4 regions of the Pseudoalteromonas sp. SWXJZ94C genome follow, and region 4 is predicted to be linked to each of the others. Evidence: predicted binding sites of a transcription regulator. Region 4 holds the regulator's gene; each other region holds the start of a gene.

Region 1 (3,212 bases), on a different contig from region 4:
GAGTCGACTCAAGCCACAAAAGCGGCAAAAACAGAAACAGACAAAGAAACCGAGGCAAGCCTTGACCCCGTAATTGGTTTTGGCGGCTTACCGGTTAATATTGGTGGCGACAGCATTCAGTTTGGTATTGGTAGCGACTCCTCATTTACGGGTGATTCAAAATCAAACCAATCAAATAGTTTAGTGGGCGACATATCAGTAAATGTAATGCGTGTTTTGCCAAATGGTAACTTAGTTATACGCGGCGAAAAATGGCTAACACTAAATACAGGCGAAGAGTTTATTCGTTTAGAAGGTTTAGTGCGCCCGCAAGATGTAAGTTCAGACAATACAGTTGAGTCAAACCGAATCGCCAATGCGCGTATTCAGTACTCAGGTAAAGGGCAAACCCAAGAGGCACAAAGTCCTGGTTGGTTAACACGCTTTTTTAGTAGCTCGCTTTTTCCTTTTTAGAGGACATTCATTATGAATGGATTTAAAGTTTTTTGTTTAATCGCTTTACTAGGTTGCCAATTTTCGGCAAATGCAGAGCGTATTAAAGATGTCTCTATGGTTGAAGGCGTTCGCTCTAACCAACTAGTTGGTTATGGTTTAGTGGTCGGTTTACCTGGCACTGGAGAGCAAAGCAAGTTTACTCAACAGAGCTTTATGGGCATGTTAAGTAACTTTGGTATTACATTACCTTCTACTTTAAGCCCTAAAATTAAAAATGTAGCGGCAGTGGCCGTACATGCTGAGTTACCAGCATTTAGAAAGCCAGGGCAAACAATTGATATTACCGTATCGTCTATCGGTAGTGCGGGTAGTTTACGTGGTGGCACGCTAATACAAACATTTTTAAAAGGGGTTGATGGCAATGTATATGCCATTGCACAAGGCAGTCTTATTGTAGGTGGTTTAGGTGCACAGGGTTTAGATGGCAGTAAGGTTGTTATTAATACCCCCACGGTTGGTCGAATTCCTAATGGAGCAACGGTTGAGCGCGCTGTTAAAAGTCCGTTTTTGCAAGGTGACTACATTACCTTTAATTTAAATCGCCCTGATTTTACAACAGCAAAACGCCTTGAAGAAACAATTAACAACCTAGTTGGTCCTAACAGCGCACAAGCGTTAGATTCTGTTTCTATTCGTGTACTAGCCCCAAGAGATGCATCGCAACGCGTATCGTACTTATCAACGCTCGAAAACTTAGAGTTTAAACCGGCCGATATGGCTGCAAAAATTATTGTTAACTCGCGTACAGGTACCATTGTTATTGGTAAAAACGTAAAATTACAACCTGCAGCTATTACGCACGGTGGTTTAACCGTCACTATTTCTGAGCAACAAAACGTATCGCAGCCAAACCCATTAAGCGAAGGTCAAACCGCAGTAACACAACAAAGCATTATTGATGTAAAGCAAGATGATTCTCGTGCATTTGTATTTAATCCAGGTGTAAGCTTAGATGACCTAGTACGCGCAATTAATGAAGTTGGTGCGGCACCAGGCGACTTAATGGCTATTTTAGAAGCACTAAAAGAAGCGGGTGCAATTAACGGACAACTAGTTGTAATATAAAAACAAAGTTAGCCCTTGCAGTTTACTTGCTAGGGCTAAGCTAAAAAACCTCATTTATAATCCACTTATAAATTCAAAAACACATCAACTGGCTCAATTTTTGCATTTTTAACTGCATTATTCATTATTGTGTCAAAAAGCTGATGGAAACAAATCATCTCGATAAACAAAACTTTTTTGATTTAGGCAACTTAAACTCACTTCGTAAAGAAGCCTTAACAAGTGGCGATGCATCAACAGATGCCTCTAAAGCTGCACTCAAAAAAGCGGCGGCACAATTTGAAGCTATTTTTACGCAAATGCTGCTTAAAAGTATGCGTAAAGCAAACGAAGCGTTTGAAGACAAAGAAAGCCCATTTAACTCAAGCGGCGTAAAATTCTTCCAAGAAATGCACGATCAACAGCTCTCAACAGAACTCTCATCAAATGGTTCATTAGGGCTTGCTGACTTAATTGTTCAGCAGTTATCTCCCGATGGTAAAAAGTTTATGCCGGGCTCTGTACTAAGAACCACTAACGATATTTTTAGCGATAAAAGCATCGGTTCTGCACCTTCTTATGAGCAAGCCGAGAAAAAGGCAGAGCCTATAGTTAATAGCGTTGAAGCAAGTACCGAAAAGCCAAAAGCAACTGCACCTGCATTCGAAACCGCCGAAGAGTTTGTAAGTTCAGTATGGGAGCATGCAAAAACAGCAGCTAAAAAAATAGGTTTAAACCCAGCTGTAATGGTTGCACAAGCGGCGCTTGAAACTGGTTGGGGCAAACATATTATTAATAAAAGCGATGGCAATAGCTCAAATAATTTATTCAATATTAAATCGGATAAAAGTTGGGAAGGTGAAAAAGCCAGCAAAGTAACTCTCGAATTTGAACAAGGTACGGCTGTTAAAAAACAAGCCAGCTTTAGAGCCTACGATTCAATTAAAGAGAGCGTAAACGACTTTGTTGATTTTTTGACGCAAAACCCTCGTTATAAAGAAGCACTACAAAATACAGCAAAGCCGAGCGACTTTTTAGATTCACTACAAAAAGCAGGTTATGCAACCGATCCAAATTATGCCAGCAAAATAAAACAGGTACTTAACAGTACTGAATTAAAAGACATTGCGGCAAATGTGATCCGCCAAGGAGTAAAGTAACATGTCGTATGATTTACTAAATATTGCCAGTTCAGGAGTAAGAGCAAGTTCTGAGTTACTGCAAACGACAAGTAAAAATATTGCCAACGTAAATACCGAAGGCTATGTACGCGAACGCACAGAATTTACAACCACAATAGATAATCAAGTAGGGCAAGGCGATACCTACCGTTTACTTAATCAATTTGCTCAAGAGCAGTTAAACAGAGACACCTCTAATAAAACGTTTTTTGATCAATTTGTAACAGAAGCAAATAGAGTCGACACCTTATTTTCAGAAGAAGCAAACAGCTTATCTACAGGTATAAATTCGTTATTTAATAACGTACAAGAAGCGCTTAACCAGCCATCGTCAACGCTTGCTCGCTCTTTGGTTATGACAGATGCGCAAAGCTTAATAAATCAAATGGATAGGTTATCAGGTATTGTGTTCGATCAGCAAAGTGTAGTGAACGAACAGCTAGAAATATTCTCAGATGAAGCTAATGCGCTTATTCAAAATATTAGCTCTTT
Region 2 (3,212 bases), on a different contig from region 4:
ATCTCTTAGCTGTGTGCTTAAATATAAATGAGGCAGTACAAATTACTAAACATACTATTTTGCCAGATTTTAGCATTTTTCTATTAGCTATTTTCATGTTGTGTGATAAAAATAGAAAAAATTCATGTTTGAAAGTAAACGCAGGTAAAAGTCCTCGTTTCAGCTAGTGATTATTTCGTGTAAAATGCGGCGCATTATCATTGCCAATAACGAGTAACATACCATGCAAATCAACATGCCCGATATAGCCGACACGGCACCCGCCTTACAAACAGGTAAATTAGACTGGGTTGGCATGGCTGAAATTGAGTTGCCATTTATTTTTGAATCGCGTGATACATCCCCAGTTACTGTTAATGCTAAAGCCCGCGCCTTTGTTAACTTACACAAAGAAGATGCTAAAGGCATTCACATGTCACGCTTATACTTGGCACTAGATACGCTATCAACCGAGCAACATGTTAATCCACAAACATTAGCGGGCACTCTAAACTCTTTTATTGCCAGCCATGAAAACTTGAGCGATAAAGCACAAATTGAGTTTAAGTTTGAGCTGCCACTGCGCCGTAAATCACTATTAAGCGGCAAAGTAGGTTGGAAAAGCTACCCTATTATATTAACGAGTACTATTGAGCATAATATTATTAGTTATGAGCTGAGTGTTGATGTTACTTATTCATCAACTTGCCCATGCTCTGCGGCACTTGCGCGCCAGCTTATACAGAATGCATTTAGCGAAAAGTTTAATCAAGAAACATTAAGTCAAAAAGATGTACACGAGTGGCTTGGCACAACACAAGGAATTGTAGCAACACCTCACTCTCAACGCTCAATTGCGAATGTAAAAGTAAAACTTGATAACGATATTAATGAATTCGATGTTGTTAGCTTAATTAATACTCTTGAAGATGAACTTAAAACACCGGTACAAGCGGCTGTAAAGCGTGAAGATGAACAAGAGTTTGCTCGCTTAAATGGTCAAAATTTAATGTTTTGCGAAGATGCAGCCCGAAAAATAAAGGCAATTTTAGAGCGTGACAAATATGCAGACTATTGGTTGCAAATAAACCATTATGAGTCGCTACACGCCCATGATGCAGTTGCAATTGCCGTTAAAGGAATTACCAACGGTTACAAAGCATAATAGGTAAAATACCTTTAAATAAACCATACGATAATAATTTCATAACCACCTGTGTTTAGGCATATAAATTGCTTAACTCAAGCAGTGTCAATTTGTTGTTATGGAGTTATCGTATGGAATTTGCTTTATTATCAATCTTAGTATTAGTCGTAGGTGCATCAATTGTTGCGTCAAAATTTAATGATGACGGCGGAAACCCTTATCCTTTTACGCGCAAACAAAGCGTATTTACACAAGTAGAAAGTGCTTTTTTAAACTTATTAGAACGCGCTGTAGGCGATCAATATAAAATTGTTAGCCGTGTAAAGCTAATAGATGTAATTGACTGTAAAGAAGGCTTATCTCCTAAATCTAAACGCGCAGCAATTGCTAAAGCAAAAAACAAACAACTTGATTTTGTGTTAATCGATAAAGAAAAAATGACGATTGTGGCTGCTGTTGATTTAGTTAACAACGCCAACAAAGATGGACATAAAGCACAACGAGATTGGTTTGTTAATGGTGCTTTAGAAGCTGCGGGTATTCCACATATTCGTATGAAAGTAAAATCAGGATACCGTCCTTCAGAAGTACGCGATGCCATTATGTTTAAACTTGGTAAGCCTGCACCTTCGCAAGCACAACGCCCAGCTCGAAATCGCGTAAACAAACCGGCCGTACTTTCACCATCTCAAGCTAAAGCACATACAACTGCCCTAGCTGAAATTTAACAATTTTGTTTCCTAATTAAATACTCTCCTAAAAGTATTCAAAGCGAGCTGCATAAAACGGCTCGCTTTTTTGTTTTTTATTACTAACTTCACGTATAATAAATTTATTCAAACTCAGGAATTTAAAACTATGAACGTTGGTATTATTGGCGCAATGGAGCCAGAAGTTAAAATTTTACGTGAAGCAATGCAAAACCCACAAATTTTAACAAAAGCAGATTTTACTTTTTATACTGGCGAACTTGCTGGTAATACAGTAACACTCGTTCAATCTGGTATTGGTAAAGTAGCTTCAACTATTGCTACCACACTACTTATCGATAACTTTAAGCCTGATTGTGTTATTAACACTGGCTCTGCCGGTGGGTTTGACCCATCGCTAAGCGTAGGCGATGTAGTAATTTCGTCAGAAGTTCGTCACCACGATGTAGATGTAACAGCATTTGGTTATGAAATAGGTCAAGTACCACAAATGCCACCTGCTTTTATTGCTCACCCTAAATTGGTTGAAGCCGCGCAGCAAACAATTGCACAAATTAGTGAAGTAAAAACCTTAGTTGGCTTAATTTGTACTGGCGATACATTTATGTGTGACCCTGTACGTATTGATAAAGCACGTAGCGATTTCCCAACAATGCTTGCTGTTGAAATGGAAGGCGCATCTATCGCGCAAACATGTTTTGCACTTAATACACCATTTGTTGTTATTCGCTCTATGTCTGATATTGCTGGTAAAGAGTCACCACAATCATTTGAAGAGTACCTAGAAACCGCGTCAATCAACTCATCTAAAATGGTTGTAGCACTTCTTGAAAAGTTAACAGCAGTTAAGCTATAAATGCTAAGCAATATTGTTCAAAATCATTTGGACTTTATTGCATTTATTGTAGCGCTCCTTGCTGAGCGCTTTTTACCATTAGTAAGTTGGTATCATCCTAATACCGCTTTAGTTGCTGTTTTTAACGCAATTGGTAAACGAATATATAAAAGCAAAGAACCCAATAGCTATCAGTACTTATCCTCATTGCTGGCAAGCACACTTATTTTAAGCATTATCCTCACTATTATTATTCTACTATTAGAATTTGCTTTTTACCCTGAACTACTTGCGGGGCTTATTTTATACTTATGTTTAGAGAGTAAAATTATTGATAAAAAAGCACTGCGTATTGCAAAACTAACTAAGCAAAATCAAAAATCTACAGCTCGCGAATTATTAAAGCCTTTACTCGCGCGTGATGTGAGTAAGCTTTCAGCTCCAGGAATTATTAAAGCGTTAATAGAGAGTTTAATACTGCGAACCGCACGTTACTATTTTGTCGTTATATTTATATTTTTAATATTGGGTCCTATTGCTG
Region 3 (3,212 bases), on a different contig from region 4:
AATTTCTGCTGCTTCTTCAGCTGGTAAGTCGTATAAATCTTTATCCATTGCATCGCCAGGGTGGATCTTATTTTTAATACCATCAAGGCCAGCCATAAGCATTGCTGAGAAAGCAAGGTATGGGTTAGCAGTTGGATCCGGGAAGCGTACTTCAATACGACGACCTTTTTCAGATGGAACCACTGGGATACGGATTGATGCAGAACGGTTACGTGCAGAGTATGCAAGCATAACTGGTGCTTCAAAACCTGGTACTAAACGTTTGTACGAGTTAGTAGATGCATTTGCAAAAGCGTTAATTGCTTTAGCATGCTTGATGATGCCGCCAATGTAGTAAAGAGCATCTTCAGAAAGACCGCCGTACTTGTCGCCTGCAAAAAGGTTTACACCGTCTTTAGCAAGTGACTGGTGACAATGCATACCAGAACCGTTATCACCAACAACTGGCTTAGGCATAAACGTTGCTGTTTTACCGTATAAGTGAGCCATGTTGTGGATAACATATTTCATTTCTTGAATTTCATCCGCTTTTAATACCATTGTATTAAAGCGAGTAGCGATTTCGTTTTGACCCGCTGTAGCTACTTCGTGGTGATGTGCTTCTACTACTTGGCCCATTTCTTCTAGAACTAGACACGTAGCTGAACGCCAATCTTGGAAATCATCAACAGGAGCAACTGGGAAGTAACCGCCTTTAACACCAGGACGATGACCTGTATTGCCATCTGCATATTCTTTATCTGAGTTCCAAGCTGCTTGCTTAGAATCAATTTTGTACATTGAACCAGACATATCTGATTTATATTTAACATCGTCAAATACAAAAAACTCTGGCTCAGGACCAAATAAAACGGTATCTGCAATACCAGTAGACTTCATGTACTCTTCAGCGCGCTTAGCAACTGAACGAGGGTCGCGCTCATAACCTTGAAGAGTTGAAGGCTCAACTACATCACAACGAACGATTAAAGTTGTTTCTTCTGTGAAAGGGTCTAGTTTGATTGATTCAGGAACTGGCATTAATACCATGTCTGATTCGTTTATGCCTTTCCAACCAGCGATTGAAGAGCCATCGAACATTTTACCGTCTTCGAAAAAGTCTTCATCAACTTGGTGATGAGGAATAGATACATGTTGTTCTTTACCCTTAGTGTCAGTAAAGCGTAAATCAATGAACTTAACGTCATTTTCTTTAATAAAATCTAAAACCGATTGCGACATGTGTCCTCCAACTATTGGGTTTTGTTATTGCTGCGTAATTGCTTTGGCATTTACCAAGCTGATTTTGTGCCATTTTTATAACTATATGTTTATAAATTAAAAAAATTAAGATGCTACAAAATGGATCAAATTGGTGCACTTTATTGGTGCGTAAAAAGTCCCTTTTGGTGCAAGTTTTACACGGTGTAATTTGTTGCTAATTTAATCACACTAAATTAGCATAACTTAAATGTAAAAGAGTACCAAAAATATCTGTAAAATGGCAAAAATGGCTGTTTTTCTGAAATTAATCAAAATTTAATTCATCTAAATGTCATATATAAAACAGATACTTAGTGAAAGTATTGAGAAAGTTTTAAAATATGTATTGGATAAACTTTCATCCATGTCATTAATGAGGGATAATATGCGCCCTTTTAAATCCTATGCTTGGACATCTCGTGAAAACGCAGATGAGTGCGTAGATCTTGCAGGATCAATGAGAATTTAATTTCTCTGAGTAAATATATGAGCATCGAAAAGTTAAGAAATATAGCGATTATCGCGCACGTTGACCACGGTAAAACAACACTGGTTGACAAACTACTTGAGCAATCAGGTACATTAGAAACACGCGGCGGTAACGAAGAGCGCGTGATGGACTCAAACGACATTGAGAAAGAACGTGGTATTACCATTTTGGCTAAAAACACAGCCATTTCTTGGAACGACTACCATATCAATATCGTAGATACTCCGGGACACGCCGATTTCGGTGGTGAAGTTGAACGCGTACTTTCGATGGCTGACTCAGTATTATTACTTGTTGATGCTCAAGAAGGTCCAATGCCACAAACGCGTTTCGTTACGCAAAAGGCATTCGCGCAAGGCTTAAAGCCAATCGTAGTTATCAATAAAATTGATAAGCCTGGTTCACGTCCTGATTGGGTTATGGATCAAATCTTTGATTTATTCGACAACCTTGGCGCAACTGACGAACAGTTAGATTTTAAAGTAATCTACGCTTCAGCAATCAACGGCTGGGCAACACTAGATTTAGACGAGCCATCAGACAACATGGAACCTATGTTCAAGATGATCGTTGACGAAGTATCACCACCGGATGCAGATCCTGAAGGTGACTTCCAAATGCAAATTTCTCAACTAGATTACAACTCTTATGTTGGTGTAGTTGGTATTGGTCGTATTAAACGTGGTTCTGTTGCTCCTAACCAACAAGTTACTATTATCAGTGCTGATGGCACTACACGTAATGGTAAAATTGGCGCAGTACAAAGCTACCTAGGTCTTGAACGTATCGAAACTGAAAGAGCTTACGCTGGTAACATCGTAACTGTAACAGGTATTGGTGAGCTTAAGATTTCTGATACAGTTTGTTTCCCAGGAAACGTTGAAGCATTACCACCACTAAGTGTTGATGAGCCAACTGTAACAATGACATTCTCTGTAAATAACTCACCTTTCTGTGGTAAAGAAGGTAAGTTTGTAACGTCACGTAATATCCGTGAACGTTTAGACAAAGAATTAGTACACAACGTAGCACTTCGCGTTGAAGATACTGGTAGCCCAGATAGCTTCCGTGTTTCTGGTCGTGGTGAATTACACCTAGGTATCTTAATCGAGAACATGCGTCGTGAAGGTTACGAGCTTTCAGTTTCTCGTCCAGAAGTTATCTTACGTACTGTAGATGGCGTTCTAGAAGAACCGTTTGAAACAGTTACTATTGACTGTCAAGACGAGCACCAAGGTTCTGTTATGGAGCAAGTTGGCCTACGTAAAGGTGAACTTACTAACATGACTCCAGATGGCAAAGGCCGTATGCGTTTAGACTTCATGATCCCTAGCCGTGGTTTAATTGGTTTCCAAACTGATTTCATGACGCTTACTTCGGGTTCTGGTCTTATGTACCATACGTTCGATCATTACGGTCCTCACAAAGGTGGCGACATCGGTGTTCGTAAGAACGGCGTAATGATTGCAAACGCAACTGG
Region 4 (3,212 bases):
ACAAAAATATCTACAGGGCGGTTATCTATCGCATCAAAGTTAATAGGTGTTTCGCTAACAAGTACTAAAGCTAAAGGTTCTTCTACGCCACTCATTCGTCCGTGAGGGATTGCAATACCTTTACCAATGCCTGTACTACCTAGTTTTTCTCTGCTTAGTAAAGCACTAAGAATATCTTGTTGAGATAAGTAAGGAAGCTTGTTGTGAGCAAGTTCGCTAATAAACTCTAAAATTCTTTTTTTACTATTAAAAAGGACCGCAGCTTTGCTGCAGTCCTGACATATAAGTGAACTTAATTTCATAATATTAGTGTCGAGCAAGCTTCTCTTTGTGTTTGATAACTTGTCGATCGAGCTTGTCAATCAACGAGTCAATGGCGGCATACATATCTTGATGTTCAGTAGAGGCAAATAATTCTGCACCACTGACATGAATTGTTGCTTCTGCTTTTTGGTTTAATTTTTCTACATCGAGAATGACATGAACATTATTAATATGATCAGAGTGCCTTTCTAGCTTCGCAAATTTAGTGTTTACATAGTCTTTTAGTGAATCGGTTACTTCTACGTGACGACCAGTTAAGTTTAGTTGCATAAGCGTTACCCTCTTTGTTTTTGCGTCTTAAATCAGACTTTTTCGCTGATTTGACGGTGGAATAGCCAGAGATTCGCGGTACTTTGCGATCGTGCGTCTAGCTACTTTAATTCCCTGCTCAGCCAATATATCCGCTATCTTGCTATCACTCAATGGTTTTGCTGAGTTTTCTGCTGCGATTAATTTTCTAATCAGAGCGCGTATTGCCGTAGATGAACATTCGCCACCATTTTCGGTGCTTACATGGCTTGAGAAAAAGTATTTTAACTCAAATATTCCACGTGGCGTGTGCATATACTTTTGGGTTGTTACGCGAGAAATAGTCGACTCGTGCATTTCTACCATTTCAGCAACATCATTTAAAACCATTGGTTTCATGGCTTCTGGACCGTGTTCAAAAAAGCCTTGTTGTTGCTTAACAATACAATTTGTTACTTTTAACAATGTGTCGTTTCTGCTTTCTAGGCTTTTAATAAACCATTTTGCTTCTTGTAAGTGTGAGCGAATAAATTGGCTATCACCACTAGATTTAACGGTACGAGACATTGCAGCATATTGGCTGTTTACTCTTATTTTAGGCATGCTATCTGGGTTTAATTCTACAACCCAGCGACCTTTAATTTTTTTAACCGACACATCAGGAATAACATACTCAGACTCTTCTCTAACAATCGTATCAGCGGGTTTAGGGCTGAGAGTATGTATTAGTGTCATTACTTCTTTAAGCTCTTCTTCTTTGAGCTTAGTTTTTTTCATTAATGTACGATAGTCACGAGCAGCTAATAAATCAATATGCTCGGTTAAGATCATTTTTGTTTCATTAATGTAAGGTGTTTCTTTATCAAACTGGTTAAGCTGAATACACAAGCACTCTTGTAAACTACGTGCAGCAATACCGACCGGATCAAACAGTTGGATACGCTTTAAAACGGCTTCAATTTCGTCAAGTTCGACTTCGTTATCATCTTCGTTTTCTTGATTGAAGCTCTCTAAAATTTCTTCACAGCTAAGTGTTAAAATACCAGAATCATCTACGGCTTCAACAATAGCGATTGCAATAGCTTCATCAGTAGGGCTAAAAGGCGTTAATTGTAACTGCCACATTAGGTACTCATGAAGTGTTTCGGTTGAAGCACCTTGGTATATTGACTCGTCCTCAGGCATTGGTCCTGATGACGATGCAGGCGCAGCACTCATGTACTCATCCCAGCTAACATCCATAGCCATGTCGTCACTTACTGTATCTTTAGCAAGTGCTTCACCACTATCTTGTTCGTATTCGCTAGGAGCATCATCTGCAGATGCGCTAACAGTAACGTCATCGTTATCAGCTTTTTGCTCATTTTTGCCAGCAGAATCTTCTGCGTAGTCGTTTTCTTCAACTTCTAGCAGCGGGTTGCTATCAAGAGCTTCTTGTATTTCTTGCTGGAGATCCAATGTACTGAGTTGCAACAAACGAATTGCTTGTTGCAGCTGTGGTGTCATTGTAAGTTGCTGGCCCATGCGCAGCTGTAATGATTGCCTCATTTATCTCTAACAATCCTTTTATGTTGTTATAATTAATACTAGCAGATGCTCAAAGACATGGCGTTAATGTTACAGCCTAAATTGCTCGCCTAAGTAAACATCGCGTACTGTTTTATCGTTTAATACGTGTTCAGGAGTGCCAGATGCAATTAGCTCCCCATGAGAAACAATGTAGGCTTTTTCACAAACATCAAGGGTTTCTCTTACGTTATGATCGGTAATTAATACACCAATCCCACGGTTTTTAAGATGTTCTATTATTTTCTTAATATCTAATACTGAAATTGGGTCTACACCAGCAAAAGGTTCATCTAGCAATATAAACTTAGGATCGGCGGCAAGTGCACGTGCTATTTCTACACGGCGACGTTCACCACCGGATAAAGCCATACCTTGGCTATCACGAATATGCTGAATGCTAAATTCATCCAATAGATTATTTAATGTGTCTTCTCGAGCTTGTTTATTTAACGATTTACGCGTTTCTAAAATAGCCATTAAGTTTTGGTAAACAGTCAGTTTTCTAAATATTGACGATTCTTGTGGTAAATACCCTATCCCTAATCTAGCACGACTATGCATAGGTAAAAGAGTAATATCGTTATCATCGATGGATATTTTACCTTTGTCGCTAGGTACAAGTCCTACAATCATATAAAACGTTGTAGTTTTACCTGCACCATTAGGTCCAAGTAAACCAACAATACTGCCAGCCTTAACCTCAAGACCTACATTTTTAACAACTTCACGACCTTTATAGCTTTTTGCTAACAGCTCTGCTTTTAATGTGCTCATGGTTGACCTTTATCGCTTTTTTTACTTTTTGTAGCTTCAATAGGCACTAAAATAGTATGAACGCGATCGGTAGAGTTTTCGTCTTTTTCAGCACTAATAAGCTGTTGCTGCATATCGTAAGTAATGCTTTTTGCGTTAATTTTTTGTCCAGCTTGCGATACTTGTGCATCGCCAACAAGTGTTAAAAAACGCTTAGCTACATCGTAACGAACTTCGTTCGCACTTGCGCTCATTATTGTGCCGTCATCTTGCTTTTCTTCAAAGTACGCAGGGCTGCCAGTGGCAATTAATAACTG

The links. Region 4 encodes sigma-54, which starts transcription at its own class of promoters, with help from an activator protein. Its sites were predicted from a motif close to GTTGGCACGNNNNTNGNNT; they were not measured.
Region 1: flgJ (flagellar assembly peptidoglycan hydrolase FlgJ) is a predicted target of sigma-54. The motif match lies at 1,648-1,666, and genes of this name have one in related genera.
Region 2: I6F65_RS16330 (DUF2726 domain-containing protein) is a predicted target of sigma-54. The motif match lies at 1,200-1,218, and genes of this name have one in related genera.
Region 3: glnA (glutamate--ammonia ligase) is a predicted target of sigma-54. The motif match lies at 1,277-1,295, and genes of this name have one in related genera.

The regions. Positions count from the first base shown of each region.
Region 1 is NZ_JADYXF010000009.1:97,377-100,588, reverse strand. It holds gene flgH (flagellar basal body L-ring protein FlgH) at 1-453, shown strand, start outside; gene I6F65_RS05850 (flagellar basal body P-ring protein FlgI) at 466-1,560, shown strand; gene flgJ (flagellar assembly peptidoglycan hydrolase FlgJ) at 1,704-2,699, shown strand; gene flgK (flagellar hook-associated protein FlgK) at 2,701-3,212, shown strand, end outside.
Region 2 is NZ_JADYXF010000040.1:33,617-36,828, reverse strand. It holds gene folE2 (GTP cyclohydrolase FolE2) at 224-1,144, shown strand; gene I6F65_RS16330 (DUF2726 domain-containing protein) at 1,258-1,854, shown strand; gene mtnN (5'-methylthioadenosine/S-adenosylhomocysteine nucleosidase) at 1,985-2,692, shown strand; gene I6F65_RS16320 (cobalamin biosynthesis protein) at 2,693-3,212, shown strand, end outside.
Region 3 is NZ_JADYXF010000025.1:46,149-49,360, forward strand. It holds gene glnA (glutamate--ammonia ligase) at 1-1,221, opposite strand, end outside; gene typA (translational GTPase TypA) at 1,729-3,212, shown strand, end outside.
Region 4 is NZ_JADYXF010000045.1:11,590-14,801, forward strand. It holds gene ptsN (PTS IIA-like nitrogen regulatory protein PtsN) at 1-302, opposite strand, end outside; gene hpf (ribosome hibernation promoting factor) at 307-594, opposite strand; gene I6F65_RS17190 (RNA polymerase factor sigma-54) at 622-2,121, opposite strand; gene lptB (LPS export ABC transporter ATP-binding protein) at 2,191-2,916, opposite strand; gene lptA (lipopolysaccharide transport periplasmic protein LptA) at 2,913-3,212, opposite strand, start outside.